DNA from 2 places in the Fervidobacterium pennivorans DSM 9078 genome. Region 2 is predicted to be linked to the other one. Evidence: predicted binding sites of a transcription regulator. Region 2 holds the regulator's gene; the other holds the start of a gene.
The links. The regulator HrcA, encoded in region 2, represses chaperone genes, less so after heat shock. The targets are predictions, from matches to a motif close to ATTAGCACTCNNANNNTNNGAGTGCTAAT.

Region 1: dnaK (molecular chaperone DnaK) is a predicted target of HrcA. The motif match lies at 1,928-1,956, and genes of this name have one in related genera.

The regions. Positions count from the first base shown of each region.
Region 1 is NC_017095.1:1,612,445-1,615,874, forward strand. It holds gene dnaK (molecular chaperone DnaK) at 78-1,871, opposite strand; gene FERPE_RS07650 (lysozyme family protein) at 2,025-2,786, opposite strand; gene FERPE_RS07655 (hypothetical protein) at 2,833-3,132, shown strand; gene FERPE_RS07660 (pyridoxal phosphate-dependent aminotransferase) at 3,196-3,430, opposite strand, start outside.
Region 2 is NC_017095.1:1,955,301-1,958,730, reverse strand. It holds gene rpsB (30S ribosomal protein S2) at 1-217, shown strand, start outside; gene FERPE_RS09225 (DMT family transporter) at 266-1,141, opposite strand; gene hrcA (heat-inducible transcriptional repressor HrcA) at 1,405-2,454, shown strand; gene FERPE_RS09215 (nucleotide exchange factor GrpE) at 2,485-3,123, shown strand; gene dnaJ (molecular chaperone DnaJ) at 3,155-3,430, shown strand, end outside.

The DNA.
Region 1 (3,430 bases), 340 kb from region 2:
TCTTGAACTTGAATGTACAGTATTAAATAAAAAACCCCAGTGAGCTTTTGCCCACTGGGGTTTGTTTTTATTGTTTATTACATCTGCTCGCTTGTGTTTGTTCCACCTTGAGCTTGTTGTTTGTAGAGGTATTCGCCTATTTTCATGCTTTCTCTTTGCAAGTCGTCGAATAGTATCTTGACTTTTGCGATGTCGTCTCTGTTGATTGCATCTCTCAAGTCCCTAATGATTTCCTCTAACCTGTTCTTTGTATCTGCCGGTATCTTGTCGCCGTTTTCTTTGAGTACTTTTTCGATGTGGTAAGCAAGGTCGTCTGCTTTGTTCTTTAGTTCGACCTCTTCGCGTTTTCTTCTGTCTTGTTCTTCATACATTTGCGCTTCTCTAATCATTCTTTCGATATCTTCGCTGCTCAGTTGATGTCTACCTGTGACAACCATGGATTGTTCTTTTCCTGTGCCAAGGTCTTTTGCTGAGACGTGAACTATACCGTCAGCGTCGATGTCGAACGTAACTTCGATTTGAGGCACTCCTCTTGGTGCCGGTGGAATACCTACAAGCTGGAAGCTACCAAGGAATATGTTATCTCTTGCCATTGCACGTTCACCTTGATAGACTCTTACTTCAACACTTGTTTGACCATCTTCAGCTGTTGTGAATATTTTGCTCTTTCTAACGGGAATCGTTGTGTTCCTTGGAATTATTGGTTCCATCAATCCACCCTTGACTTCAACACCGAGTGTGAGTGGTGTAACGTCTACAAGTACTACGTCTTTGTCTTTTGCACCTTCAGTTCCTGCCAAAATTGCCGCTTGGATTGCCGCACCGATTGCAACAGCCTCGTCTGGGTTCACACTCTTGTTCGGTTCTTTTCCGAAAATTTCCTTGATGAACCTCTGCACCATCGGAACTCTTGTCATACCACCAACAAGAATGATTTCATCGATGTCCTGCGGTGAGAGTTTTGCATCGTTTAGTGCTCTTTCAATTGGTTCTCTTGTTTTTTCAACAAGGTCTCTTGTGAGTGATTCGAACATCGCTCTTGTAAGTTTCATTTCTAAGTGCAGTGGACCTTCAGCTGTAGCTGTTATATATGGCAAGCTTATGTCCGTCTCAAGTTTTGTAGACAATTCTATCTTTGCTTTTTCTGCAGCATCTCTGATTCTTTGGAGTGCTTGTTTGTCGTTTCTTAGGTCTACGCCATGTTGTTTTTTGAATTCGTCGATAATGTAGTCCATTATTCTTTGGTCGAAGTCGTCACCACCAAGATGGTTGTTACCACTTGTCGCGATAACTTGAATGACTCCTCCACCTATCTCAAGTATGGAGACGTCAAATGTTCCACCACCAAGGTCGTAGACAAGGACTTTTCTTTCGCCTTCCATTTTGTCAAGGCCGTAAGCCAATGCAGCAGCTGTTGGCTCGTTAATTATCCTGAGCACCTCAAGTCCAGCTATGATACCAGCCTCTTTTGTAGCTTGTCGTTGAGCGTCGTTGAAGTAAGCTGGACAAGTAATAACTGCCTTTTTAATTTCACCACCGAGATATTCTTCTGCATCTTTTTTGAGTTTCTTGAGTATGAGCGCACTGATTTCTTGAGGGGTGTACTCCTTGTCATCGATCCTCACCTTGTAGTCCGTTCCCATTTTTCTTTTAATGGATTTTATGGTCCTTTCTGAGTTCAAAATAAGCTGACGTTTTGCTGGTTCACCAACAATGATTTCTCCGGTTTTCGTAAACGAGACTATAGACGGTGTTGTACGACTTCCCTCTGCGTTTGGAATGACCTCGATTGTTCCATCCGGTTTCATCCAAGCGATAACTGAGTTGGTCGTACCAAGGTCAATTCCAACAACAAACTCTTTTTTCGCCATATATATCCACCTCCGTAAGATTTTTGTTTTTTTGTTTGCCGAATATATTCTACCAAATTAGCACTCTTTTGTCAAGAGTGATAATTAAAATTTTTAAAAAATTTTGGGGGTGACAGTACTAACCGAAATACAAATGCGACATGGTGTTAGGATTTATCCTATGTAGAATACTTTGTCTATCCTATTCAGCCAACCGTTTAAGTACTTGGGATTTTTGATACCAATGCGTTTGGCATGGTCTCTAAAGGTGAGTCTTAGTTTTTCGATAATTTTGGGAAAATCTGGGTCAGAATCACGTAATGTGATGAGCTTTTCCTTTGGAGTCACAGAATAGGCTATTGAGAAGGCTTTGTTACCGAATAGCACACACATGTGCATCAAAGCCACTTGCAGTCTTACACTTTGATATTTGTAAAGACCGTTGGGAAGGTAATAGCGAATGTATAAGATATTGAATGCGTCTTGCCTTGTAATATGGAAAACATCGATATCAGGGTTGTATTTAGAAGATATCCCATATCTTGTGAATCCTCCTGTTTCATCAAAAGTTAATGCTTCTCCTTCGTAGTCAACGACGCTGTAAATAACGTATTCAACAGTTCTGTCTCTTGCTAATGCCTGCCTTAGGCTTTTTAATTCTTCTTTCATTTGATTGTACCTCTCAATTAGTGTTACTGTGTCTTTTTGAGTGTCCGTCTCAAGCTCAATGTAAGCTTCTTCGACAAAACCTGTTGACTCTGTATTATGTTCAAGCGATGCAAAGTAAGGCTCACGTATGTCTACCCGGACATTTTGCGCTTGAGCCTGCGGCGTTTTGCTGTTTAATAACATACCTAAAACTGAAAAGATTATTAAGGAACTTCCAATAATGATGAAATAAAAAAGGATATTCTCAAGCTTTTTTAGGTTGAGCAACTTTCCGCCTCCGTTTTTCCAAAACTTACAAAGTGAATTATATCATATGGTCCTATCAAATGATTTTCAACCTATATTTTCCAATTTGAACGAAGCAACAAAGATTGCGGTCGTCTTAGCTTTGGTTTTCATCGTGCTATCATGCGTCCCAGTAACGTCACCTAGCACAGCAAAAGAAGTTGTTATCCAAATATCTAGACACGGGCATCTCACAAATGCTCACTTAGTATATACCAAAGATGGTTTGATAGGTCTTCCGTTTTATGTTGCCTCAAACAAAAGTGTTAAGGAGTTGTTCATTCCAACAGATGGAACGAAGATGCTAACGTTTGAATTCTTCTTCTAAAAAAATACGAAAGCGGCAGTCCAAGATGGCTGCCGCTTTTTTGTTTTTTACTATTAATCTTATTTATTTTCTTGAGTTATACACTTTTATTCCTTCACCAAGGATTTTAACCGCATCGGCGAGTTTGTCAGCTTCAAGAACGTATGCTATTCGAATTTCACTCATTCCGGCGCCAGGTGTTGCATAAAATCCACTCAGTGGGGAGACCATCGTTGTTTTGCCATCAACGTTGAATTCTTTGAGCATCCAAATGATGAAATCTTCCGCATTTTCAACAGGAAGTTTGGCTGATAGGTAG
Region 2 (3,430 bases):
TGATACAAACTGTGACCCGGATCCTATCGACTACGTAATACCATCGAACGATGACGCAATAAGAGCAATAGCTCTCATTGCCGGTAAGATAGCGGATGCATACCTCGAAGGTCGTGAAGGAGTACCTTACTCAACAGAAGAAGCAACCACAACTACGACAGAAGTAGAAGAAATTGAAATCAGCATACCAGAAAACCTTGACGAAGAGGAAATATAAGGAAAATAAATAATACCAAAGCCCTCGGGAAATCCGAGGGCTTTTTTGTTATCTACTCTGTTCAACTTCTTTGCTTTTCAGATAAGAATTAAGAATTAGCGAAACAAGTATCAAAATCATTCCAAATACTTGTACTGCAGCAATCCTTTCATGCCGAATGAAACTGCCTGCAATTACAGATATCACCGTCGTTAGATTTGAGAAAAGAGAAGAAACCGTTGGTGAAACCTTGCTAAGCATGAAATTCACAAGAAAAAATGCAACCGTTGAAGAAAGTATGCCAAGATACAATGCTCCAATAACAACAGCAGGGTGGAATGCGATTGTGAAATTTCCTGTTACGATGCTCAGGAAAAAGAAAAAGACAAATCCCGTAAGCATCATAAAGAACGTTATCTCAACAGGAGTGAACTCTGAGGATAGCTTTCTCGAGAAAATATTGTAAAATGCTGCGGAGAAAACCGCACCCAAAACCAACAGCTTTCCAAGTAGCGCTCCTTGTTCTAATCCCCCACCTTTGACGATAAGAAACACTCCAAAAAAGCTAAGAAATGCGAAGAGAATTTGGTACCATCTGATTCTTTCTTTCAGCAATGCTGGACTCAAAATCGTTATAACGATTGGAATTAATGCAATCAACATCCCAGCCTCAGAGGACGTCGTAAACCTGAGTCCATTAGTCTCGAACACAAAGTAAGCAATCGGTTGAAATAGCGCTACTTTCCATAATTTCCAAAATGGTTTCTTTGTTAATTTTACGATTCCAAAAAGCCAAAGTAATAGCATCACACTGGTTGCCACACCAAACCTAAAGGCTAAAAACGTGTAAACGTTTATATGTTCTATACTGTTTTTAGTAAAAAGGAATGATAACCCAAATATCGTTGAAACTGCAAATCCAGAAATATAAACCTTCCAGTTCACATTTATCACCTCAGGCAAAGTAGAATCATCTACAAATGTTCGTATTCCGCACAATTTTTTCTGTTACTATTTTACCAAAAAGGAAATTTTCATCAATATTTTTCTTTGCTTTGTGTCTGATATCTCAGATACTGAAAACACTCCAAAAATTGACAAATTCTCACACTTATGGTAATATATTAGCAGACTAAAGTGTAGATTGCTAACATTTCTGATAACAAAAATTAGGCTAAAACAGATAGAAAAACGGAGAGGTGATAACCGTGTTAGGAAACGATATCACCGAAAGACAAAAGAAAGTTCTTTACTGCATTGTGCAAGAATACATCAACACGAGGACCCCTGTAAGCTCAAAAAGGGTTTTGGAAAGTGCTGCAATTGAGAGATCCGGTGCAACGATTAGAAATGATATGAACCGTTTAATGCGCACGGGATATATATTCCAGCCACACACTTCTGCTGGTCGCGTTCCAACAGACAAAGGACTCAGGTTTTACGTAAATGAACTGAAAAAAATCAGGGAAGAGATAAAGTCCAAAAGCTCACAAGTGGAGGTTGCGGCAAAATTTCCAATCGGTGATATGGAAAAGGTGCTCACGGGTGCAGCAAAGTTGTTAAGCTCTTCAACAAAAGGTATGGTTATTATTGAAAAGCCCAGCCCACTAACGCTAAGAATCAAGCGTATAGTTGTAACACCTGTGAGTAAGAATTTCTCAATTGCGAATATAATTACATCCCTCGGTCTCAGTTCTTCCATTCCAATCCAGCACACCGAACTTGACGATGTTGAGAAAATAGAGCAGATGCTTAACAAAGCGATGACAGGATTAACATTGAACGAATTCAAATCCAAATTGCGAGATATACTTACTCGAATCAATAATTTTAACAACTTAAATAGCTTCAAAGACAGCGATTTTGGAACTATCAGTCGTGGATTTTTAGAAATCACGGAAAGGTTATCTGTTGAAAGCTACGAAGATTACATAACGGAAGGACTACCAAACCTTCTTGCAAACGATAGAATCAATCTGAAAAAATTACAAAACATCCTTGTGTATGTTTCATCCGACGTGTTTTACAAAGAACTATTTGAGCTTGAGAACGACATATACATCGGTAAAGAGCATGGATTGAAGTTCCTTGAAGATTTCTCGGTAATTCTTGGACAGTTCTACTCAGAAGATAATCCCGTTGGACGCGTTGCTGTTATATTCGACAAATACGGTCGATATGATTTGATTATGGATAGCTTCGAGTTTATGCTCAACAGACTGAGCGAGTATTTCACTATAGTATCGAGGAATGTCTAAAAACTCAAACTAAAAGAGGAGGTAGGGAACATGTGTGAAGAAAAGAAAATAAATGAAATAAATGAAACACAACTGCAAGTTCAAAACAACTTGGAAAGTTCAAATGAAATTAAGGAGCGAGAAGAAGTGAACCAAATGAACCAAAACGAATTATCAGAAGAGAACAAACAACTGAAAGAAAAGATAGCAGAGTTAGAAAACCAACTGAAGGAAATACAGAACGCTGCACGCATAATCAAAGCAGCATTTGAAAATTACAAGCTCGACGTTGATAGGCAAATTAGAGACGCAACGAAATCAACGGCGCTTCGTATAGTAAAAGCGCTTATACCCATTTTAGACGATTTTAAGAGAGCGTTCAAATACTACGACTCAGACAAGGATTTAGAAAAATTCAAACTTGGAGTAGAAAAAATCTATGAAAAACTTCTAAAGACACTGGAAAACGAGGGATTAAGGATTATTGATGCCTCTGGAAAGTTTGACCCGTTCAACCATGAAGCATTTGAAAAAGAGGAACGTGATGATGTTGAAGAATACACTATTCTTGAAGTCATTGAAGATGGTTACACATTCAATGGGCAGGTTGTAAAACCAACTAAGGTACGTGTTGCTATAAAACCAAGAAAAAAGGAAGAGAATGCAGTTAATGACCAACAAAACACGTGAGAATCAAAATACAAAATAGGGGTGGTTTGCAATGCCAGCAAGAAAAGACTATTATGAAATTCTCGGAGTGCCAAGAAACGCTTCTGAGGATGAAATAAAGGCTGCATATAAAAGGCTTGTAAAAGAGTGGCATCCTGATAGGCATACTGGTGATAAGAAAAAGGAAGCAGAGCAGAAATTCAAAGAGATACAAGAAGCGTACGAGGTTTTAAGTGACCCTCAAAAACGTGCGATGTATGATAAATTTGGATACGTGGGCGAGGGTGGTTACGTGTACGAACCTTCAGGAAGAACTGGTGGATTTGGA